3 regions of the Acidovorax cavernicola genome follow, and region 1 is predicted to be linked to each of the others. Evidence: predicted binding sites of a transcription regulator. Region 1 holds the regulator's gene; each other region holds the start of a gene.

What was found. Region 1 encodes sigma-54, which starts transcription at its own class of promoters, with help from an activator protein. Its sites were predicted from a motif close to TGGCANGNAANCTGCTTT; they were not measured.
Region 2: the regulator sigma-54 is predicted to act here: its motif matches at 4,572-4,589, upstream of nirB (nitrite reductase large subunit NirB).
Region 3: the regulator sigma-54 is predicted to act here: its motif matches at 4,833-4,850, upstream of D3H34_RS10435 (circularly permuted type 2 ATP-grasp protein).

Annotation. Positions count from the first base shown of each region.
Region 1 is NZ_QXMN01000014.1:40,612-48,585, reverse strand. Features, by position in the region: gene argS (arginine--tRNA ligase) at 1-271, shown strand, start outside; gene D3H34_RS13450 (SPOR domain-containing protein) at 286-1,050, shown strand; gene D3H34_RS13445 (thiol:disulfide interchange protein DsbA/DsbL) at 1,202-1,846, shown strand; gene lptA (lipopolysaccharide transport periplasmic protein LptA) at 1,969-2,691, shown strand; gene lptB (LPS export ABC transporter ATP-binding protein) at 2,688-3,482, shown strand; gene rpoN (RNA polymerase factor sigma-54) at 3,500-5,086, shown strand; gene D3H34_RS13425 (phospholipase D family protein) at 5,097-6,731, shown strand; gene D3H34_RS13420 (LysE family translocator) at 6,754-7,398, opposite strand; gene D3H34_RS13415 (YceI family protein) at 7,418-7,974, opposite strand, start outside.
Region 2 is NZ_QXMN01000003.1:278,285-286,258, forward strand. Features, by position in the region: gene D3H34_RS05755 (ABC transporter substrate-binding protein) at 1-648, shown strand, start outside; gene D3H34_RS05760 (hypothetical protein) at 664-873, opposite strand; gene D3H34_RS05765 (MFS transporter) at 1,013-2,707, opposite strand; gene D3H34_RS05770 (2-hydroxychromene-2-carboxylate isomerase) at 2,933-3,577, opposite strand; gene D3H34_RS05775 (DUF1289 domain-containing protein) at 3,574-3,843, opposite strand; gene D3H34_RS05780 (YbaK/EbsC family protein) at 3,840-4,328, opposite strand; gene nirB (nitrite reductase large subunit NirB) at 4,801-7,320, shown strand; gene nirD (nitrite reductase small subunit NirD) at 7,356-7,697, shown strand; gene D3H34_RS05795 (formate/nitrite transporter family protein) at 7,741-7,974, shown strand, end outside.
Region 3 is NZ_QXMN01000009.1:103,064-111,037, reverse strand. Features, by position in the region: gene D3H34_RS10450 (phosphoethanolamine transferase) at 1-1,606, shown strand, start outside; gene D3H34_RS10445 (Lcl C-terminal domain-containing protein) at 1,623-2,225, opposite strand; gene D3H34_RS10440 (alpha-E domain-containing protein) at 2,340-3,296, opposite strand; gene D3H34_RS10435 (circularly permuted type 2 ATP-grasp protein) at 3,308-4,804, opposite strand; gene D3H34_RS10430 (DNA internalization-related competence protein ComEC/Rec2) at 4,919-7,393, opposite strand; gene D3H34_RS10425 (transglutaminase family protein) at 7,515-7,974, shown strand, end outside.

The DNA.
Region 1 (7,974 bases):
GCTGGACAGCCCGGCGGCCCAGGCGCTGATGCTGCTGCTGGCCAAGTACCCGGCCATGCTGACGGCCGCGGCGAAGGATTTCGCCCCGCACGACGTGACTTTCTACCTGCGCGAACTCGCCGCCAGCTACCACAGCTACTACGATGCCGAGCGCATCCTGGTGGACGACGAACCGGTCAAGCTGGCGCGTCTCGCACTCGTCGCGGCGGCCGCGCAGGTGCTGCACAATGGCCTCGCGATCCTCGGCGTCAGTGCGCCGAGCAAGATGTGAATCACCCTCCGAACATGAAGAAGACAAGCAGACAAAGCGGCAACATCGTCATCGGGCTGATCATCGGCCTGGTGCTCGGTCTGGGCGTTGCCCTGGGCATCGCGGTCTACGTCACCAAGGTGCCGATCCCGTTCGTCAACAAGACGCAACGCGGCGGTGCCGAGCAGGACGAGGCCGAGGCCCGCAAGAACCGCGACTGGGACCCGAACGCACCGCTGGCCGGCAAGGCCGGCGCGCCCAAGCCGGCCGCCACGCCGCCGGCGGCCACGGCCACCGGCCCGGTGAACCCGATCACCGGTGCTCCGGTCACCGTGGCACCCGGCACGCCGCCTGTCGCCACCCCGCCGGTCACCGCGCCCGCTCCCGTGGTGGTGGCGCCCAAGCCGGCGCGTCCCGCACCGGTGCCGGCCGAAGCCAACGCGCTGCCGCCGTCGAACGATCCGCTGGGCGACCTCGCTCGCGCCCGCTCGGGCGGCAGCACGACCACCGCGTCTGCGGCACCAAGCCACACGGCCGCCGCACCGTCGCCGTCGGGCGCCGATCCCTTCATGTACTTCGTGCAGGCCGGCGCCTTCCGCACCACCGACGACGCAGAGGCGCAGCGCGCCAAGCTGTCGCTCATGGGCGTCGAGGCCAAGGTCACCGAGCGCGAGCAGGCGGGCCGCACGGTCTACCGCGTGCGCGCCGGCCCGTTCAACAAGAAGGACGACGCCGACCGGCTCAAGGAACGGCTCGACGGTGGCGGTCTCGAATCGGCGCTGGTGCGCGTCCAGCGCTGAGCGGCACCTTTTCTTCATCCACAGCCCTTAAGCTTCGCCCGCGCGGCATTTGCCGCACTCTGTCCATTCCAGCGCCCCGGGCGCGCCGCCAGCAGGGAACTCCCCGCGGCGCGCCGGCTCTGTCTGCGGTACCTACAGGAGAACCCTTTCAATGAAACGTCGTGACTTTTCGCTGGCCGCCACTTCGATCGGGCTGCTTTCGCTGGCCGCCGCTCCGGCGCACGCCCAACGTGCTCCCAAGGCCGGCACCGATTTCCTCGTGCTCGACAAGCGCGTGCCGGTCGATGCACCCGCTGGCAAGGTCGAGGTGGTCGAGTTCTTCTCGTACAACTGCCCGCATTGCAACGACTTCGAGCCCTCGCTCGAAGCCTGGGTCAAGGCCGCCCCGAAGGACATGGCGTTCCGCCGCATCCCGGTGCCCTTCGTGGGCAACGACGTCGAGGCCAAGCAGCGCCTGTACTTCACGCTCGAGGCCATGGGCAAGCTCGACGAGTACCACCCGAAGGTCTTCGCCGCGATCCACGCGCAGCGCCAGAACCTGACCGGCGAAGCCAACATCCAGGCCTGGGCCGAGCGTGCCGGCCTCGACGGTGCCAAGTTCAAGGAAACCTTTGCGTCCTTCGGCGTCGCCAGCAAGGCCCGCCGCGCGTCGCAGCAGACCGAGGCCTACAAGGTGGCCGGCGTGCCGGCCCTGGCCGTGGCGGGCCGCTGGTACGTGGACGGCGAAACGGCAGGCAGCATGGCCAAGGTGCTGCAGGTCGCGACCTTCCTGATCGGTGAAGCCAAGAAGGGCTGATCGACCCGACAGCCCCGGTTCGGGGTCGAATGCAAGGCCCGCTTCGGCGGGCTTTTTCATTGGCGGCGGTGGGCAATCGCCATCCCACGCATACAATGTTTCAGAGCAAGTTTCGTGCCTTTATGACATTGCCCTCCATCCCCACATTCCCCACCCTTCGTCGCCTCGGCCGCCTGGCCTTCGGTGCGCTGTTGCTGGCCGGTGCTGCTTCGGGCGCCTTGGCGGAAACCGCCGACCGCACCAAGCCGATGAACATCGAGTCCGATTCGATGCGCTACGACGACCTCAAACAGACCAGCGTGTTCACCGGCAATGTGCTGGTCACGAAGGGCACGATCATCATCCGCGGTGCGCGGCTGGACGTGCGCCAGGACGCCGAGGGCTACCAGTACGGCGTGGTCACGGCGGCGCCCGGCAAGCTGGCCTACTACAAGCAGAAGCGCAACGCCGGCGACGAGTGGATCGAGGGCGAGTCGGAAGTCATCGAGTACGACAGCCGCGCCGACAACGTCAAGTTCATCCGCCGCGCGGTCATGCGTCGGCTGATCGGTGCCACGCCCAACGACGAGAGCAGCGGCGCGTTGATCGTCTACGACCAGAGCAACGACACCTACACCGTCAACGGTTCCCTCGTGCCGCCGAACGCCGGCGTCGCGGCGCCGGGCGGCGGTGGTCGCGTCAAGGCCATCCTCACGCCGAAGGCCGCGGCAGCCCCCGCAGCGGGCGGCTCGGTACCGGCGGCCGGCGGCAAGAAGCCCGCGGCCCCGGCACCCACTCCCGCGCCCGGCACCGGGCTGCGCTCGACGACCACGTTGAGCGGCCCCGAAGGGGAAGGGCGCAAGTGATCGAAACCGCAGGAACCCAGACCGCCGACGGCATCCCGGGCAGCCGCCTCGTCGCGCGCGGCCTCAAGAAGAGCTACGGCAGCCGCACGGTCGTCAAGGACGTCTCGCTCGACGTGCAGAAGGGCGAGGTCGTCGGACTGCTCGGCCCCAACGGCGCGGGCAAGACCACCTCGTTCTACATGATCGTCGGGCTGGTGCGCGCCGACGCCGGCGAGATCACCATCGACGGCGAGCCCATCGCCCACATGCCGATCCACCGCCGCGCGCGCATGGGCCTGAGCTACCTGCCGCAGGAAGCATCGATCTTCCGCAAGCTCACGGTCGAGGAAAACGTGCGCGCCGTGCTCGAGCTGCAGCGCGAGCCCGATGCCAACGGCCGCCTGGTGCCGCTGACCAAGCAGCACACCGAAGAGCGCCTGGCCGACCTGCTGGCCGACCTGCGCGTGGACCACCTGCGCGACTCGCCCGCGCTCGCACTGTCGGGCGGCGAGCGCCGCCGCGTCGAGATCGCGCGCGCGCTGGCCACCCAGCCGCGCTTCATCCTGCTGGACGAGCCCTTTGCCGGCATCGACCCGATCGCCGTGATCGAGATCCAGCGGATCATCAGTTTCCTGAAAGAGCGCGGCATCGGCGTGCTCATCACCGACCACAACGTGCGTGAGACGCTGGGCATCTGCGATCACGCGTTCATCATCAGCGACGGGCACGTGCTGGCACAAGGCACACCCTCGGAGATCGTCGACAACGCCGAGGTACGCAGGGTGTACTTGGGCGAACATTTCCGCATGTAAGGGCGGGGTCGGTTCCCATGAAGCAAGGGCTGTCCCTTCGCGTCTCGCAGCATCTCGCGCTGACGCCACAGCTGCAGCAGTCCATTCGCCTGCTCCAACTCTCCACGCTCGAACTGAGCCAGGAGGTGGAGCAGATGCTGGACGAGAACCCGTTCCTCGAACGCACCGCGGAAGAAGCGGCGCGCGAAGAGTTCGGGCTGGACACGGCCGATGCGCCGGTGCCGCGCGACGACGCGGGCGAGGGTGAGGCCGACTTCGCGCCGTCCGCCGCCAGCACGACGACCACTTCGAGCGAGACCACCTCGACCCCCGACACCGATGGCCCCGCCGCCGAGATCGCCGAGCGCGAGCCCGACTGGGAAGGCGACGGCACCGTCGACATGGCGCCCGACGACAGCGAGTGGGGCAGTGATGCGCCCGCGCGCCAGAACAACCTCGGCGACGACGAACGCGCCGATGCCACCGAACTCGCGCGCAGCCAGGAGTCGCTGCAGTCGTTCCTGCACCGCCAGGCGCTGACCCTGCGGCTGAACGAGAGCGACAGCGCGGCGCTGCGATTCCTGATCGAATCGCTCAACGACGACGGCTATCTTGAAGACTCGCTGCCCGCATTGGCCTCGGGCCTGGCGGGCGACGACAACGACGAGTTCGACGACCTCGTGCATCACTTCCAGGTGGCGCTGGGCCTGCTGCAGAGCCTGGAGCCGGCCGGCGTGGGCGCGCGCGACCTCGGCGAATGCCTGAGCATCCAGCTGAAGGCGCTCGCCAGCGAAGACGAGACCGAGGCCGAAGCGCTCGTGCGCAAGACCGCCATCGCGATCTGCAAGCAGCCCATGGAGCTGCTCGCGCGGCGCGACTTCAAGCGACTGGCCACGCTCACGCGCACGAACGAAGACCTGGTGCGCTCGGCGCTGCAGATCATTGCGCGGCTCGAGCCCAAGCCGGGGCGCCGCTTTGTCGACGTCGAACGCAACATCGTCATTCCCGACGTGATCGTCACCAAGACCGGGCGCGGCACCCACGTGAAGTTCCGCGTCATGCTGAACCCCGAGGTCATGCCGCGTCTGCGCGTGCACGACATCTACGCCGGTGCGCTCAAGTCGCACAAGGGCGAAGGCAGCCAGGCGCTGTCGCAGCGGCTGCAGGAGGCGCGCTGGTTCATCAAGAACATCCAGCAGCGCTTCGACACCATCCTGCGCGTGAGCAACGCCATCGTCGAGCGCCAGAAGAGCTACTTCGTGCACGGCGAGCTGGCCATGCGCCCGCTGGTGCTGCGCGAGATCGCCGACGAGCTGGGCCTGCACGAATCGACCATCTCGCGCGTGACCACCGCCAAGTACATGGCCACGCCCTTCGGCACGGTCGAGCTCAAGTACTTCTTCGGTTCGGCGCTGGGCACCGAGACCGGCGGCAATGCGTCGAGCACCGCGGTGCGTGCGCTGATCAAGCAGTTCGTGGGATCCGAGAGCATCAAGAAGCCGCTGTCCGACAGCCAGATCTCCGAGATGCTGAAGGAGCAGGGCATCGAGTGCGCGCGCCGCACCGTGGCCAAGTACCGCGAGGCGCTGCGCATCGCGCCGGCAAACCTGCGCAAGGCGCTCTAGAAGCCCGACGATGACGACGAGTCGCCTGCTGTCTCGTTGTGGGCATTGGGCTTTGGTCATGGTGGCGGTGCTGCTGTTCGCCGGCTGCGCCACGCTGCCCGACGAGGCCCCGCGCCCGCCCACCAAGGCCATGGCCGTCTCGGCCGACACCGCGCTCGGCAAGATCGCGCTGGCCTCGCAGCCCGACCCCGACCCCGACCTCAGCGGCTTTCGCCTCATGCCTGGCGGCGACTTCGCCTTCGACACGCGCCTGCAACTGGCGCGCCGCGCGCAGCGCACGCTCGACGTGCAGTACTACCAGATCGAGAACGACGAAACCGGCCGCTACCTGCTGCGCACCCTGCGCGACGCGGCCCAGCGCGGCGTGCGCGTGCGCCTGCTGATGGACGACCTGTACACGTCCGGCGAAGACGAACTGCTGCTCGGCCTGGCCGCCACGCCGAACGTGGAGCTGCGCCTGTTCAACCCGTTCCCGGCCGGGCGCGGCAGCCTGCTCAAGCGCTTTGCCGCGTCACTGTTCGACTTCAGCCGCGTCAACCGCCGCATGCACAACAAGCTGTTCATCGCCGATGGTGCGATGGCGGTGGCGGGCGGCCGGAACATCGGCAACCAGTACTTCACGCGCACCGCGGGCGCGAACTTCATCGACCTCGACACCTTCGTCACGGGCGCACTGATTCCGCGCCTGGGTGTGCTGTTCGACCAGTACTGGAACAGCCCGCACGTGCGCCCGATCGGCTCGGTCGTGCGCACCGACCTGCCGCGCGAGGAGCTGCAGCGTCGCTTCGACGTCGCCACCGGCCCCGACACCACGCCTCCGCCGCCGAAGCCGGCGCCCAACGATCTGCTGGGCTACAGCCCCGTGGCCGACGACCTCGACGCCGGCAAGCTCGGCCTGATCTGGACCACCGCCGAGGCGTACGCCGATTCGCCTGATCGTGTGATCGGCAAGACGGCCTCCTACGGCGGCGTGCCGCTGCTCGACGTCGACAGCGTGCGCTACAACGTGGTCGAGCAGATGCGCCGCGCGGGCAGCGAAGTGACGCTGGTCTCGCCCTACCTGATCCCCGGCGCTTCGGGGCTGGAGGTGATGCGCGAGATCCGCGGGCGCAACGTGAAGATCAGCGTGGTCACCAATTCGCTCGCCGCCACCGACGAGCCGCTGGTCCACACCGCCTACCGCCGCTACCGCGCCGACATGCTCGCGCTGGGCGCCGAGATGCACGAGCTGAGTTCCGCGCGCACGCGGCGCAGCGTGAGGCTGGGATTGTTCGGCACGTCGGTGGGGCGGCTGCACGCCAAGTCGGCGGTGATCGACCAGCGCATCCTGTTCGTCGGCTCGATGAATTTCGATCCGCGCTCGGAGATCCACAACACCGAGATCGGCCTGTTCATCCGCAGCCCCGAGATGGCGCAGCAGACCCTGAAGCTGATCGACGTGCTCAAGCAGCAGGGCGCCTACCGGCTGCGTTTTGCCGAGGGCGGCGATGCAGGCGCAGGGGGAGCAAGTGGTTCGCGGCGCATCGAGTGGGTCAGCGAGGAAGGCGGCAGGACCACCGTGTTGCACGAAGAGCCCGACTCGGGCTTCTGGGATCGCACCATGCTCGAACTGCTGGCACCTCTCACGCCGGAGAGCCTGCTGTAGCGGTTGCTGCCGTGCTGTGCGCTCAGGCGCCGCGTGCCGCTGACCACACCAGGCGCAGGCCCAAGAGGCCCATCACGCCGCCGGCCGCGCGGTCGATCCAGGTCTTGTAGCGCAGGTAGGCCGCGCGTGGCGCGGCCGAGGACAGCGCCAGCGCGACGATTGCGTACCAGCCCGTCTCGATGCAGAAGATCACCGCCGGCACCGCGAGCGCCAGCACCAGCGGCACCTCGCGCGGCAGGAAGGCCGCGAAGATGCTCGCGTACACCACCGCCGTCTTCGGGTTGCTGACCTGCGTGGCCAGGCCGAGCAGGAAGGTGCGCCCGCTGCGGCCTTGCTTGCGAGGCGAGGCTTCGGTGTCGGGCGTCATCGCGAGCGGCTGCCGTGCGCCGCGCCAGATGCGAAAGCCCAGGTAGATCAGGTAGGCGCCGCCGAGGCCCTTGATCGCGAGGTACAGCCCCGGCACCGCGAGGAACGCCGCCTGAAGCCCGGCCAGCGCCGCGATCGAGAACGCCAGCCCGCCGGCGCCCATGCCCAGGGCCGCGGCCAGTCCGTCGCTGCGCGAGGCCACGGCCGTGCGCGCCACCATCACGAAACTCGGGCCCGGGCTCATCGCGCCGACCGCCATCGCGCCGGCGATGCCGAGCAGGGAAAGCGTGGTGTCCATCATGGCGTGGTTCCTTGCGTCGTCATTGCTGCACGTTCACGGCTTCGACCTGCACCAGCAGCTTCACCTTGTTCTCGAAGCCGAAGTTCAGGCCCCAGGTGATGCCCCAGTCGCTGCGCTGCACCGTGGTCTCGAAGTCGCCGCCGCAGACCTGGCGGTTGATGAGCGGGTTCATGTAGCAGTTGAAGCGCACGGCCTTCAGCGTCACCGGCTTGGTCTGGCCCATGAGCGTGAGCGTGCCGGGCACGTCGGTCACCTTGTCGCCGCTGAAGTCGATGCGGTCGGCCACGAAGCGGCCGGTGGGGAAGGCGGCGACGTTGAAGAAGTCCTTGCTCTGCACGTGGCGGTTGAGCAGGTCGACGCCGGTGTTGATGGAGCTGATGTCCATCGTGATGTCGACCTTGCCGCTGGCGCCCGTGCCGTCGATCTGCACCGAGCCGTCCTTGGTGCTGAAGCGGCCGCGGTTGGTGGTGGTGCCGTAGTGGCCCATCTCGTACATCACGAAGGTGTGGGTGGGGTCGATCACGTAGCTGGCGTTCTTGACCGGACCGCCCGAAGGCTTGGCGGCCACCGCGGGCG
Region 2 (7,974 bases), on a different contig from region 1:
ACCATCGGCCTCACGCGCGTCGCCGTGGTCCACGTGACCGACTCGTTCGGCGCCGATGCGCTCCAGGGCGCGATGACGGGCTTCACCAAAGGCAAGGCCACGCCGATCGCCACCATTCCCGCCGACCGCGACAAGCCCGACTACAGCGTCATCGTGCCCGCCATCAAGAAAGCCGACGCGCAGGCGGTGGTGTGGATCGGCTCGGGCGTGGCGGTGGTCGACGGCATCAAGGCGCTGCGCGCCGCGGGCTCGGCGGCGCAGGTGGTGACGCTGTCGAACAACGCCTCGTCGGGCTTCATCAAGCAGCTGGGCGACGCCAGCCGCGGCGTGATCGTGACGCAGGTGTTCCCCAGCGAGCGCTCGCTGGGCCAGCCGATGGTGAAGGAGGCGCTGACGCTCGCGAAGGCCAAGGGCCAGGCGGAGCTGTCACCGGCCGCGCTCGAGGGCTTCGCCTCGGCCAAGGTGCTGGTGGAAGCGCTGCGCCGCGCCGGCCCCAAGCCCACGCGCGCCAAGGTGCTCGCGGCGCTCGAGAGCCTCAAGGGCTACGACCTGGGCGGCGGACTCGAGGTGAGCTACTCGCCGCAGGACCACAGCGGCATCGACTTCGCGGACCTCGCGATCATCAGCGAAGGCCGCTTCAAGCGCTGACGCGAACCGGTTGCGTTACTTCGCGGCGGAAGCCGCGGCAGCCGGTGCCGAGGCGGCAGCGGAGGCCGGGGCCGCCGGCGCGGCTGCCGGTGCTGGCGTGGCGGGTGCGTGCGTCGTGTCGCCGCCGTGCTTCTCGCCGGACATGTCGATCTTGTCGCCGCCCTTCGAAATCACATACAGGGCAATGGCGGCGAAGATGACGAAGCCGACAACGATTTTCCACATGGGTACTGTCTCCTGAGAAGGTTAAGAGGCTGAAGAAGAGGATACGCAAGGTTCAAGAAAAAGGCCTCATGCCGCGGGCATGAAGCCTCTTTGTTGAACGGAGGGTGGCCGGCGCGGCCCCCTCCTGGTGCGCCACGGATCAGTCGTTGGCGTAGATGTCCACGTCCTTGGTCTCGCGGATGAACAGCGTGCCGATCACCAGCGTGACGCCCGCGATGATGATCGGGTACCACAGGCCGTTGTACATGTTGCCGGTGGAGGCCACGATGGCGAAGGCGGTGGTCGGCAGCAGGCCGCCGAACCAGCCGTTGCCGATGTGGTACGGCAGGCTCATCGAGGTGTAGCGGATGCGCGTGGGGAACATCTCGACCAGCATCGCGGCGATCGGGCCATAGACCATGGTCACCAGCAGCACCAGCCAGAACAGCAGCACGATGGTCAGCACCTTGTTGATCTTGGCGGGATCGGCCTTGGCCGGGTAGCCGGCGATCTTCAGGTCTTCGGCCACGCCCTTCTTGAAGGCGGCGATGGCCTTGACGCTGGCTTCGTCGAACTTGGAGTTCGCGACCACGCCGGTGGGCGCCTCGACGGTCTTGTCGCCGATCTTCACCACGGCGGCGGAGCCGGGTGCGCCGGCCACGTTCTCGTAGCTCACAGAGTTCTGCACGAGGTAGCGCTTGGCGATGTCGCAGGAGCTCTTGAAGTCGATCTCGCGTGCCACCGGGTTGCCCTGGAACGAGCAGGTCTTCGGGTCGGCCGTCACCGTGACGCCGGCCGTGGCTTGCGCGCGGGCCAGGTCGGGGTTGGCGGCTTCGGTCAGCATCTTGAAGACCGGGAAGTACGTGACCACGGCCAGCAGGCAGCCGGCCATGATGATCGGCTTGCGGCCGATCTTGTCGGACAGCGTGCCGAACACCACGAAGAAGGGCGTGCCCAGCAGCAGCGCGGCGGCGATCATCAGGTTGGCGGTGGTCGCATCGACCTTGAGCTGCTGCGTCAGGAAGAACAGCGCATAGAACTGGCCCGAGTACCAGACCACGGCCTGGCCGGCGGTGAGGCCGATCAGCGCCAGGATCACGATCTTCAGGTTCTTCCACTGGCCGAAGGATTCGGCGAGCGGTGCCTTCGAGGTCTTGCCCTCGGCCTTCATCTTCTGGAAGGCGGGCGACTCGCTCAGCGTGAGGCGGATCCACACCGAGATGCCCAGCAGCAGGATCGACACGAGGAACGGAATGCGCCAGCCCCACTCGCCGAACACCTGCTCGCCGAGCCAGGTGCGCACGCCCAGGATCACGATCAGGCTCAGGAACAGGCCGAGCGTGGCCGTGGTCTGGATCCACGAGGTGTAGGCACCGCGCTTGCCGTGCGGCGAGTGCTCGGCCACGTAGGTGGCCGCACCGCCGTACTCACCACCCAGCGCCAGGCCCTGCAGCATGCGCAGCGCGATCAGGATCACCGGCGCGGCGACGCCGATGGTCGCGTAGCTGGGCAAGAGGCCGACGATGAACGTCGACAGGCCCATGATCAGGATCGTCACCAGGAAGGTGTACTTGCGCCCGATCATGTCGCCCAGGCGGCCGAACACGATGGCGCCGAACGGACGCACCAGGAAGCCGGCGGCAAACGCCAGCAGCGCGAAGATGAAGGCCGCGCCCGCATCCAGGCCGCTGAAGAACTGCTTCGCGATGATCGCGGCGAGCGAACCGTAAAGGTAGAAGTCGTACCACTCGAACACGGTGCCGAGCGAGGAGGCGAAGATGACCTTCTTCTCCTCGGCGGACATGGGCCGGGGGGCCGGATGCGGCACTCCCCTTGAATCTAGCGTGGCTGCCATCGTCGTCTCCTGGTGTGTATGTATGCGTTCGTCGGTTCCCGGCATTCGGGACCGTGAGGCATTCTTGGAGGCGCGACTGACCCGAGGCTTTCGCGAAACTGAACCGGCGCTTACGGTTTAGGGTGAAACCCGCGCTGCTCGTTTCAGCTTGTAAGAAACGGAGACCCTGCGCGGGTTTGTCCTCAGCCCTTGCTGCGAAGCAGCAAGAGACCTTGATCCCTTGCCTCAGCTCTTGCTGCTGCGCAGCAAGGAAGGCCGCTGGTCGGCACCGGTCCATTGCGGACCGTCGAACCAGGCGTCGCCCTGCAGGTAAGCGCGCAGCAACGCGAGGCCGTCGAAGCCCCAGAACAGGCGCCCGTCGACCACGTAGCACGGCACGCCGAACACGCCCTGTGCCACGGCCTCGTCGGTGTTGCGCTTGAGCAGGGCCTTGTTCTCGTCGCCGTTCACATCGCGCTTCGGTTGCAGTTGCGCCGTGAGCGCAGCCAGCCGCGTGGCGTCGCCCGCTTCTTCGCCGCCGCGCCACACGTGGCGAAAGATCGTCTCGGCCGCGAGGCGGCTGATGCTGCCGTCGTCGCTCGTGGCCACCGCCAGGCGCAGGTGCGGCAGCGGGTTGTACGGATGCGAGGCCGGCATCTCGATGGGGAGGCCGTGCGCGTGGCCCAGCCACAGCACGTGGCGATAGGTCCAGCTGCGCTTGGAAGGGATTTCAGCGGGGCCGAGCTGGCCGTGGTGCTTGAGCAGCGCGCCCAGCAGCACCGGCTTGTAGGCCACGCTGACGCTCAGGCCTTCGAGCGCCTCGGGCAGGTGCTCGAACGCGAGGTGCGCGTAGGGCGAAATGAAGTCGAGGTAGAAATCGATGTGCTTCATGCGTCGTGGTCTCCTGTGGTGGGTTCGGGCACGCGCCAGATGCCGGCCTGGGCCCGCAGTTCGATCGCTCGCCACACCTGGCGCCGCGTCTCGTCTTCCATCTTGCTCCAGCCGGCGATCTCGGGAATGGTGCGCAGGCAGCCTTCGCAGAAGCCGCTCAGGCGGTCCATGCGGCACACCGACGAGCATGGCGACGGCACCTCGCCGTCCATGCGCTGCACGGTCCCGGCGCGTTCGGCAAGGGCGTTCGCTTCGTCGAAGTTCACACCACGTCGGCCACCGGCGCGCCGGTGAGCTTTTCCAGGTCGTTCGGGTGCAACTGGAACACGGCGTGCGGATGGCCCGCGGCAGCCCAGATCTCCTCGAAGCGGAACAGCTCGCGGTCGATCAGCACCACAGGCTTCGTCACATGGCCCACCGGCGACACGCCGCCGATGGTGAAGCCGGTGCGCGCCTTCACGAAGTCGGCGTCGGCGCGGCCGGTCTTGCCGACGATGGCATCGACCTTCTTCTCGTCGACCCGCTTGTCGCCCGAGGTGATGACCAGCACCGCCGCCTCGTCGCTCTTGCGGCGGAAGATGATGCTCTTGGCGATCTGGCCGACCGAGATGCCGAGCGCATCGGCGGCCTGCTGCGCGGTGCGGCAGGCGTCGTCGAGCATGCGGGGCGCATGGGGATGGCCGGCGTCCTGCAGCACGCGGGAGACGCGCTGGACACCTTCAGGAAGGGAATGGAGTTCGGAGCCGCACATGACAGGGTTCTGGGCGAGGTTCTTGTGTTCGTGGGGGCGTGGGCCCCGCGTTGCAGCCCCCGAGCATACGGAAAAGCCCCGCGCCCCGGCGCCGCCGCCCTCTTGCGACCTTCAGCCCCGGCGCACCAATGCGGAGAGCACCCGCGCACGACGCCCGTGCGCGGCGCGCCGGCGCCGGTCCGATTTCGGTGCGCCACCGGCCGATGAGCCCGGCGACACGGGCGCCACACGGGCTTTCGGACGCGGCACGCTTATTGCTGAACAGGGTGGCGACCCCGCCGGCCCCTGCGGCGGGTTCGCAGTGCCTCCGCTAACGACGGCGGGGTTCAAGCGCACCGAAGGCCGCCCGCCCTCGGTTCGTCTGCTCCAACCCATTTCGCATCCGTTCCGTCGCGGGGGCCCCAACGACGCTGTCTGTTCCGACAGCGGCCGCGGGGGCGCCTTCCAGGGCCGGTTGCGTGCAGGACCCCCAATGAAGATCGCAGTCATCGGCCACGGCATGGTCGGCCACAAGTTCCTCGAGCAACTCCACACGCTCGGCCTCCCGGACGCACAGGTCACCGTGCTGTGCGAAGAGCCCCGCCCGGCCTACGACCGGGTGCACCTGTCCGAATACTTCGCCGGCAAGACGGCGGACGACCTGTCGCTGGTCGAGCCGGGCTTCTTCGAGCGCAGCGGCTTCACGCTGCGCCTGGCCGCGCGCGCAGTGGCCGTCGAGCGGCGCAACAACACCGTCACCACGGCCGACGGCGAGGTGATCGCCTACGACAAGCTGGTGCTGGCCACCGGCTCCAACCCCTTCGTGCCGGCCGTGCCGGGCCGCGACCGGCCGAACTGCTTCGTCTACCGCACCATCGAGGACCTCGATGCGATGAAGGCCTGCGGCGCCAAATCGCGCAGCGGCGTGGTGGTGGGCGGCGGCCTGCTGGGCCTGGAATGCGCCAAGGCACTGCGCGACATGGGCCTGGAAACGCACGTGGTCGAGTTCGCGCCGCGCCTGATGGCGGTGCAGGTCGACGAAGGCGGGGGCCGTGCGCTGCGCGGCAGCATCGAGGCGCTGGGCCTGCATGTGCACACCGGCCGCAACACGGTGGAGATCACCGACGGCGCAAGCGCGCGGCACCGCATGGTGTTCGCCGACGGCACGCACCTGGAGACCGACATGATCGTGTTCTCCGCCGGCATCCGCCCGCGCGACGAGCTGGCGCGCCAATGCCTGCTGGCCGTCGGCCCACGCGGTGGCGTGGCCATCGACAGCCATTGCCGCACCAGCGACCGCAACGTCTACGCCATCGGCGAATGCGCCTCGTGGAACGAACAGACCTTCGGCCTCGTCGCGCCGGGCTACGACATGGCGCGCGTGGCCGCCCGGCACATCGCCGGCCAGGCCGACGCGGCCTTCACCGGCGCCGACCTGAGCACCAAGCTCAAGTTGATGGGCGTGGACGTCGCCAGCATCGGCGACGCGCACGGCAAGACGCCGAAGTCGCGCGCCTATCAGTACATCGACGAGCGCAAGCAGGTCTACAAGAAGATCGTCGTGAGCGAAGACGGCAAGCAGCTGCTGGGCGCGGTGCTGGTCGGCGACGCCGCCGAGTACGGCACGCTGCTGCAACTGGCGCTCAACGGCATCGCGCTGCCCGACGAGCCCGAGTTCCTGATCCTGCCCTCGAGCGACGGCAAGGCCAAGCCCGGCCTGGGCGTGGACGCCCTGCCCGACAGCGCGCAGATCTGCTCGTGCAACAGCGTCACCAAGGGCCAGATCTGCGAAGCCGTGGGCCAGGGCGTGTGCACGCCCGCCGAGATGAAGGCCTGCACCCAGGCCGGCGCCACCTGCGGCGGCTGCGTGCCGCTGGTCACGCAGGTCATGAAGATGGAAATGGCCAAGCGCGGCATGGCCGTGAACAACCACCTGTGCGAGCACTTCCCCTACTCGCGCCAGGAGCTGTACCACCTCATCCGCGTGGGCGAGATCCGCAGCTTCGCAGACCTGCTCGCCAAGCACGGCAAGGGCCTGGGCTGCGACATCTGCAAGCCCACGGCCGCGAGCATCTTCGCCTCGTGCTGGAACGAATTCGTGCTCAAGAAAGACCTGGCCGGCCTGCAGGACAGCAACGACTACTTCCTGGGCAACATCCAGAAGGACGGCACCTACTCCGTCGTGCCGCGCATGCCCGGCGGCGAGGTCACGCCCGAGGGCCTGATCGCCGTGGGCCAGGTGGCCAAGAAGTACGGCCTGTACACCAAGATCACCGGCGGTGCGCGCGTGGACATGTTCGGTGCGCGCGTGGAGCAGCTGCCGTCCATCTGGGAAGAACTCATCGCGGCCGGCTTCGAGTCGGGCCATGCCTACGGCAAGTCGCTGCGCACGGTGAAGAGCTGCGTGGGCTCCACCTGGTGCCGTTACGGCGTGGACGACAGCGTGGGCCTGGCCGTCGAACTGGAGAACCGCTACAAGGGCCTGCGCGCGCCGCACAAGATCAAGTTCGGCGTATCCGGCTGCACCCGCGAGTGCGCCGAGGCGCAGGGCAAGGACGTGGGCATCATCGCCACCGACAAGGGCTGGAACCTCTATGTGTGCGGCAACGGCGGCATGAAGCCGCGCCACGCCGAGCTGCTGGCGAGCGACCTCTCCAAGGTCGACCTCATCCGCATGATCGACCGCTTCCTGATGTTCTACGTGCGCACGGCCGACCGCCTGCAGCGCACCAGCACCTGGCGCGAGAACCTCGAGGGCGGCCTCGACTACCTCAAGGGCGTGCTGCTGCAGGACACGCTGGGCCTGGGCGCCGAGCTCGAGGCCCAGATGCAGCACGTGGTCGACACCTACCAGTGCGAATGGAAGACCGCCGTGACCGACCCCGCCACGCGCCAGCGCTTCCGCTCCTTCGTGAACAGCGAGAAGCCCGACGAGCACATCGTCTTCGTTCAGGAGCGAGGACAGATCCGCCCCGCCAGCGTGCAGGAGCGCGGCGAAGCCTCCATGGCCTGAAGCACACCACACCGAAGAACACAGAGGAACACCCCATGACCACAGACACCACCGCCTGGACCGCCGTGTGCGCCGCCACCGACATCCTCCCCGACACCGGCGTGTGCGCGCTGGTCGACGGCGTGCATGTCGCCATCTTCCGCGTGGGCCATGAGCAGACGCTGTTCGCCATCGACAACGTCGACCCCAAGGCCAAGGCCAGCGTGCTGTCGCGTGGGCTGGTCGGCAGCCTGGGCGACCGCATCGTGGTGGCTTCGCCGCTCTACAAGAACCACTTCGACCTGCGCAGCGGCGAATGCATCGAGGCGCCCGAGCACTCGGTGCGCGCGCACACGGTGCGCGTCGAGGACGGCCGCGTGCTCGTCGCGCTCGCCTGACGCCGCCCCCTATCTTTTTTCAGCCTCTCTCCAAGGACTCCGAATGGCCTACCTCGCCCCTGCCGAATTCGTGACCAAGATGGTCGACGCCGGTGAATCCAAGCTGCTGATGTCCACGCGCGACACGCTGATCCGTTCGTACATGGCCGGCGCCATCCTCGCGCTGGCCGCGGCCTTCGCCGTGAGCATCACCGTGAACACCGGCAACGCGCTGGTCGGCGCGATGCTGTTCCCGGTCGGCTTCATCATGCTGTACCTGCTGGGATTCGACCTGCTC
Region 3 (7,974 bases), on a different contig from region 1:
CTTCGGCGTGGTCAGCGCCACGCTGCTGGCGCTGATCGCCTTGGGGCACGACGGCCGCCGCATCGCCCAGCTCGCGGTGCTCGCCGCGCCGCCCGTGCTCTGGCTGCTGTGGCCGTTGCACAGCGCGCGCCTGCGGCGCTGGCGCACGGCGCTCGTGTGGCTCTGGGTGATGGGCTTCGGCCTCGACGCCGTGGTGCGCGCCTACCTGCTCGACACCTACCAGGCCGCGCCCGACAGCGCCATGGTGCTGGGCGCGGCGGCCAACACCAACGCACGCGAAAGCGCCGAATACCTCCGCATGCACTGGCGCTCCGCGGTGGTCTGGTCGGCCGCGCTCGCAGCGGCGGGCGTGCTGGCAGGCCTGTTCGCACGGCGCGGTGCCGCGGCCGTGGCATCGGCGGCGCCGCGTGCGCGGCGGCCGTTCTGGGCGCGGTCGCTGCTGCTCCTGATCCTGCTGGCCGCCTGCGTGGCCTACGTGAGCAAGCCCTGGCGCCGGCTGCATCCAGCCGTCTTCTGGACCCAATGGTCACAGTCGCTGCAGGCTCAGCGCGCCGCCTGGGCCGGGCAACAGGAAACCCGCGATGCGCAGATGGCCCAGGCCCGGCAGATCGCGCCGGTGATCTCGCGCGAAGGGCCCTCCACGGTCGTGCTCGTCATCACCGACAGCATCAACCGCGACAACATGGGGCTGTACGGCTACGGCCGCCCGACCACGCCGCGCCTGCAGGCGCACAAGGCGCAGGAAGGCGACCGCATGGCCGTGCTGCAGAACGCGTGGTCGGTGGACGCGAGCACCCTGCCCGCGCTGCGCAACATGTTCCATTTCGGCCAGCCCTCCAACGGAAATGCAGGGGGCCCGCCCCACCTGCTGGCCCTGGCGCGCGCCGCCGGCTACAAGGTCTGGTGGATCAGCAACCACGACGACCTGGCCATCGAGCAGGAGCATGCGCGCTATGCCGACGTGGTCGACATGGTGAACCGCACGCCGGGCCGCGCCAGCGCCTCGCTCGACGGCGAAATCCTCGATTGCGTACAGGAGGCGTTTGCAGACACCAGCACCGAACGCAAGCTCATCGTGGTCCACCTGATGGGCGCGCATCCGCACTACAGCCTGCGCTTTCCCGAGAACGCCAACCCCTTCGACGACCGCGTGGATGCCGTCGAGAACGGCCTCGTGAAAGACGGCCGCTCGGCCCTGGTGCGGCACTTCCGTCATGAATACGACGCCGCGCTGCTGTACCACGACTTCGTGGTGTCGGAGCTGCTGCAACAGACCCGCAGCACGGGCAGGCCCGACGACTACCGCGCCTGGATGTACCTGTCGGACCATGGCCAGGAAGTAGGCCACGGCAGCGACCGCGCAGGCCACAGCCCCGCGACCGCCTCGGGCTATCGCATCCCGACCGTGGTCTGGCGCAACCGCGAAGCGCTGCCCACCGGCGCCGCCACGCAGCAACCCTTTCGCGCGGACTGGGCCGGCTGGAGCCTGATGGACCTGCTGGGCATCCGCTGGAGCGGGCAGAAGGCCGAGCGCAACGTGCTCAGCGAGGCCTACCAATGGCAGGCGCCGGAGATTCCGGTGGCGGTGGAGTCGTTCTCGCGCTAGGCCGCGATGACGAGCACTAGCGGTCGGCCACCGGCCGCACCGCGTGGGTGGCTTCGGCCGCCTCGTTCAGTCCGATCCAGGCATTGCTGAAGTCCACGGCATAGAAGTGCTGCGCGGCCTCGCTGCCCGAGCCCGACCAGAACTTGACCAGCGGCGTATCGGGAAAGCGTGCGCTGTCGATGGTGGGCACGGATGTTTCGCGGGCGCACCACCGCGGCACGGTGACGGGTTCTTTCTCGGGGCTGAGTTCGAGCGTGAACTGTTCGTCGACCAGGCCGTGGTCGCAACGCCGCAGCGCCGCCAGCTCCACGATGGTCGGCAGCCGCCATTGCGAGATGCCTTCGTGGCCCTTCTCGTTGAGCGCCTGCACGCGCGCCTGCGCGTCCATCAGGCTCAAGGCCTCGGCCTCGCCGACGCAACGACCGCCCTGCCACGTCTGCCCCAGGGCGCAGCGCAGCCAGCGCAATCCCGTGGCGGCATCGAAGACGACGGGCGTCGAGGCCTGGGCCGAGGCTTGTGCTTTCGGTGACGCGGCCTGGTCGCAACCGGCGAGCAGCACGACGGCCGCCAAGGCGGCGGCCAACCACTTGCCATCAAGGGCAAGCATTGATTTCTTCATGGGAACTCCCTGCGGTCAGCAATCGGTATCGGGGTCGAATCCCGAATGCTACCGCCGGAGGCTCGAAGTCCCGGGGCCTGCCTGGGGCCCGCAGGACGTCGATTCAATGCGTTGTCAGTGCGCCGGCACCAGGAAGTCCTGGCTGATCCGCCCGCCCAGTTCGTTCACCCGGTCGAGGAACTGCGTGAGGTAGGCGTGCAGGCCCGTCGCCAGGATTTCGTCGACCCGCGCGTACTGCAGGTCGGCCAGCAGCTTGCCGGCGCGGCGCTGCGTTTCGGCGCTGTGTTCGTTCTGCACCTTCGCGAGGTTGTTGACCACCTCGACCAGGCTGGCGTGCAGCGAGCGCGGCATGTCGGCGCGAAGAATGAGCAGCTCGGCCACGCGCTCGGGCTTGATCACGTCGCGGTAGACCTTGCGGTACACCTCGAAGGCCGAAACGCTGCGCAGAATCGCGCTCCAGTGATAGAAGTCGTACTCCTGATCTTCCTCGGTGGCGGCACCGAAGAACTCGCTGTTGAGCGCGTGGAACTTCACGTCGACCAGGCGCGCCGTGTTGTCGGCACGCTCCAAAAAGGTGCCCAGGCGCGAGAAGTAGAACGCCTCATCCTGGAGCATGGTGCCCAGCGTGACGCCGCGCGACAGGTGCGAGCGGAACTTGACCCACTCGAAGAACTGGCCCGGGTCGCGCTCGAAGTCGCCCGCGCGCAGCATGCGGTTCACTTCGAGCCAGGTGGTGTTCTGCGTTTCCCAGGCCTCGGTGGTGAGCGCGCCGCGCACGGCGCGGGCGTTCTCGCGCGCGGCCTTCAGGCAGGAGACGATCGACGACGGATTGCTCTCGTCCTTGACCATGAACTCCATGACCTCATTCGGTGCGATCTGGTCGTACTTCTTGCTGTACCAGGGCAGGAGCTCGCTGATCGAGAGCACGCCCTGCCAGCCGTACTTGGCGACTTCGGCCGACTGCGGCAGCAGCGAGGTCTGGTAGTTGACGTCGAGCATGCGTGCCGTGTTCTCGGCACGCTCGGTGTAGCGGGACATCCAGTAGAGGTGGTCTGCGGTGCGGGACAGCATCGTGTGTGCTCCTACTGCGATTGGCTTTGCGAGGGCGCGGCCGCCTTCGGCTTGGCCGTGCGGTCCGCTTCGAGAATCCAGGTGTCCTTGGTGCCGCCGCCCTGCGACGAGTTGACCACCAGCGACCCTTCCTTCAGTGCCACGCGCGTGAGGCCGCCGGGCACCATCTGCACTTCCTTGCCCGAGAGCACGAAGGGACGCAGGTCGATGTGGCGCGGCGCGATGCCGGCGTCGACGAAGGTCGGCGAGGTCGACAGGCTCAGCGTGGGCTGGGCGATGTAGCCGTCGGGCTTGGCGATGACGGCTTTCTTGAAGTCCTCGATCTCGGCCTGCGTGGCGGCCGGGCCGATGAGCATGCCGTAGCCGCCGGCGCCGTGCACCTCCTTGACGACCAGGTCCTTCATGTTGTCGAGCGTGTACTGCAGCTCGTCCTTGTTGCGGCACATGTAGGTGGGCACGTTCTTCAGGATCGGCTTCTCGCCGAGGTAGAACTCGACCATCTTCGGCACGTAGGGGTAGATCGACTTGTCGTCGGCCACGCCCGTGCCCACGGCATTGCAGATCACGACGTTGCCCGCGCGGTAGGCGCGCATCAGGCCCGCGCAGCCCAGCGTGGAGGTCGGACGGAACACATCGGGGTCGAGGAAGTCGTCGTCGACGCGGCGGTAGATCACGTCGACCCGCACCGGGCCGCGCGTGGTGCGCATGTAGACGAAGTCGTCCTTCACGAACAGGTCCTGCCCCTCGACGAGTTCCACGCCCATCTGCTGGGCGAGGAAGGCGTGCTCGAAGTAGGCGCTGTTGTACATGCCGGGCGTGAGCACCACCACGGTGGGCTCGGCCGTGGCCGGCGGCGCGCTGGCGCGCAGCGTTTCGAGCAGCAGGTCGGGGTAGTGCGCGACCGGCGCGATGCGGTTCTGGTTGAACAGCTCCGGGAAGAGCCGCATCATCATCTTGCGGTTCTCGAGCATGTAGCTCACGCCGCTGGGCACGCGCAGGTTGTCCTCGAGCACGTAGTACTCGCCGTTGCCCTGCGCGTCGGGGGCGCGCACGATGTCGATGCCCGAGATGTTCGAGTAGACGTTGTGCGGCACGTTCACGCCCATCATCTCGGGGCGGAACTGGGCGTTGTTCAGGATCTGCTCGGCCGGGATGATGCCGGCCTTGATGATCTCCTGGTCGTGGTACACGTCGTACAGGAAGCGGTTGAGCGCAGTGACACGCTGCACCAGCCCCTTTTCCATGCTCTCCCACTCGTGGGAGGGAATGATGCGGGGCAGCAGGTCGAACGGGATCAGGCGCTCGGTGCCCGAGCCGTCCTCGTCCTTGGCGCCGTACACCGCGAAGGTGATGCCGACCCGGCGGAAAATCATTTCCGCCTCTTCGCGTCGCGATCGCATCACCTCACCGGGTTGCTTCGCGAGCCATTGGTCGTAGCGCTTGTAGTGCTGTCGGATTGCAGCGCCCGCGTAGGGGAGCTGCTCATACATCTCGTCAAATTTGTGCATGGAACGACCAATCTCCTTGAGCCATAGCTTAGCAAGTTCGAGGCCAGTAGAAGCCCTAGGTTGGGCGCAAACCGGGGGCCTTTGAAAGGTTTCCAGCGACGCCTCAGGGAAGGCTCAGGGAAGGCGGTGGCGCCAATAGCGCAGATCGTGCGCGCGTTCACACTTCACTTCGGCAGGCCGTGGGCTCGCCCAATGGGCCGCGCCGCAGCGCGGGCTGTCGACCACCTGCACGTCGCGCCGGGTGTAGCGCGCCACCACCTCGGGCGCCGGGTGGCCGAAGCGGCTGCGGTAGCCGACCTGGACCAGTGCGATGCGCGGGCCGACCGCGTCGAGGAAGGCCTCGCTCGACGAGGTCTTGCTGCCGTGATGCGGCACCAGCAGCACGTCGGCCTGCAGTTGTTGCGGCGTACGCGACACCAGCGCAACCTCCTGCAGCCGTTCGATGTCGCCGGCCAGCAGCGCCGTGGCACGGCCGTTGCCGATGCGCAGCACGCAGGACACGGCATTGGGTCGCGTGAAGCTTCGGTAGTCGCTGTCGAAGGGATACAGCACTTCGAAGCCCACGCCGTCCCAGGTCCAGCGCTGGCCGGCCTCACAGCGGCGCGCGGGACGCAGGGCCTGCAGCGGATGACCTGCCTCGATGGAACTGAGTAGCGCGGCCTGCGGCTGCATGGCGAGCACGGCGGCCGCGCCGCCCGTGTGGTCGATGTCGCGGTGGCTCAGCAGCAGCGTGTCAAGCCGTTCGCCCCGGGCGCGCAGCAGGGGCACGAGCACGCGATCGCCGGCGTCGCTGTCGAGCCCGTAGCGCGGGCCGGCGTCGTACAGCAGACTGTGCGTGGCGGTGCGCACGAGCACCGCATTGCCCTGACCGATGTCGGCGGCCAGCAGATCGAACTCGCCCACGGCCGGGCGCGCCGGCTGCCACAGCAGCACCGGCAACAGCAACGGCAGCCCGAGCGCCCGCATCGGCCACGGCAGGCGCATCGCCAGCAACACGCCGCCCACGACACCGCCAGCGGCCAGCCACGGCGGCGGCGCGGCCATCGACAGCGTAGCGAACGGCAAGCTGGCGAAACCCTGCAGCAGCAATGCGAAGAGCTTCACAGCGCCGGCCGCCACGTCCCACAACGGCGGCACCGCCACGCCGAGCATCGCCAGCGGCGTGATCACCAGCGTCACCCACGGGATCGCGAGCGCATTGGCCACGAGCCCGACCACCGACACCTGCTGGAACAGCAGCAAGCTGAGCGGCGTGAGCGCCAGCGTGATCGTCCATTGCTCTCGGAAAAAGCGACCCAGCCGGGTGACGGCCCCTGCCCGCCCCTCGCCCGGCGCCGCGGTGGCGGAGGCGAACAGCACCGCGACCGCCACGAAGCTGAGCCAGAAGCCAGCCTGCAGCAGCGCCCACGGGTCGGCGACCACCACGACCGCCGCCGTCAGCAGCCAGACATGCGGCCACGGCCAGCGCCGGCCGGTCAGGCGCAAGAGCGCCACGGTCGCGAGCATCCAGACCGTGCGCTGCGAGGGCACGCCCCAGCCGCTGAAAAGCGCATACAGCGCGGCCAGCAGCACGCCGCCGGCGAGCGCTGCCTGCGGTGCGGGCACCCGCAGCATCAGCCGGCTGCTGCGCCGCCAGAGCGCGCCCACGACATGCGCCGCGAACCAGGCGAACAGGGTGATGTGCAAGCCCGAGATCGACATCAGGTGGGCCACGCCGGTGGCCCGGAACACGTCCCAGTCGGCGCGGTCGATCGCGCCCTGGTCGCCCGTGACCAGCGCGGCGATCACACCGGCTTCGCGTCGGTCGTCCACGCGTGCGAACACCGCATCGCGCACGGACTCGCGTGCCCGTTCGACGGGGTGTTGCCAGGTGGCGCCCAGCAGGCGCGGCGCGGGGTCGCGCGCGCCGGTGCGCACGTGGCCGTGAGCGTGCACGCCCTGCTCCCACGCCCACAGCTCGCTGTCGAAGCCGTGCGGATTGAGGTTGCCGTGCGGCGCACGCAGGCGCACGGTCAGCTGCCATCGCTGGCCGGCATGCACCTCGCCCACGGTGCGAGCGGCAGACGCACGTCGCTCGGCGGGTTGCTCCCAGACGCCGCTGTGTTCGCCGTACCAGGCGAGCGAGATGCGCGAGGGCACCGTCGGCGGCGCGTCGTCGCGCGCAGCCCCGGTCCATTGCGCCGCCTCCACGTCGAAACGGAAGCGCGTTCCGATGTCGCTGCGCTGGGGCATCTGCGAGACCACGCCCGTCAGTTGCAGGTCACGCCCTTCGAGTCGAGGATCCAGTGCCCCGCGCACATAGGCGGTCGCGCGCCACCCGGCCAGGCCTGCGCCGGCCATCGCACCGCAGGCCAGCGACAACGACATCAGCACGGCCAGCCGACCCCATCGGCGCCGCCACACCAGCCATCCGCCACCGAGCCCCGCCAGCAGCAACGCGGCGTAGACGCCCGCCTCCCACAGCTGCGGCTGACGTAACTGCAAGGCCGCGCCGAGCAGCGTTCCGCCGAGCGCCACGAAGGCGCCCGCCCCACCCGCGACCCCACCGGACGCACGCCGCGACCGGCCTCCAGACACCCCGGAATCCATGATGCAAACCCTCCCCCAACCCACGCTCGATGGCGCGTTAATTGCTTGGCAACTGGGCTAGTATGCGTCTCACCAGAGACATCTTTTCGATGCAACCTCGCTGCACTGCACGCCCTTACGCATGTCCATCCACGCCGCACTCCACCACGTCACCCATTACACGTACGACCGCCTGGTGCAGTTGGGCCCGCAAGTCGTGCGCCTGCGTCCGGCGCCCCATTGCCGCAGCAATGTGATCTCGTATTCGCTGCGGGTCGAACCGGCCGAGCACTTCGTCAACTGGATGCAGGACCCGTTCGCCAACTACCAGGCGCGGCTCGTGTTCCCCGAGAAGACGCGCGAGTTCAAGGTCACGGTCGACCTCGTGGTCGAGATGGCGGTCTACAACCCCTTCGACTTCTTCCTCGAGCCGCAGGCCGAGCACTTCCCGTTCAAGTACACGGCCTCGCAGGCCGAAGAACTGGCGCCCTACCTCGTCACCGAGAAGCCCACGCCGCTGCTTCAGGCCTACCTCGACAAGATCGAGCGCAAGGAACAGCGCACCATCGACTTCCTGGTCGGCATCAACCAGCAGGTGCAAA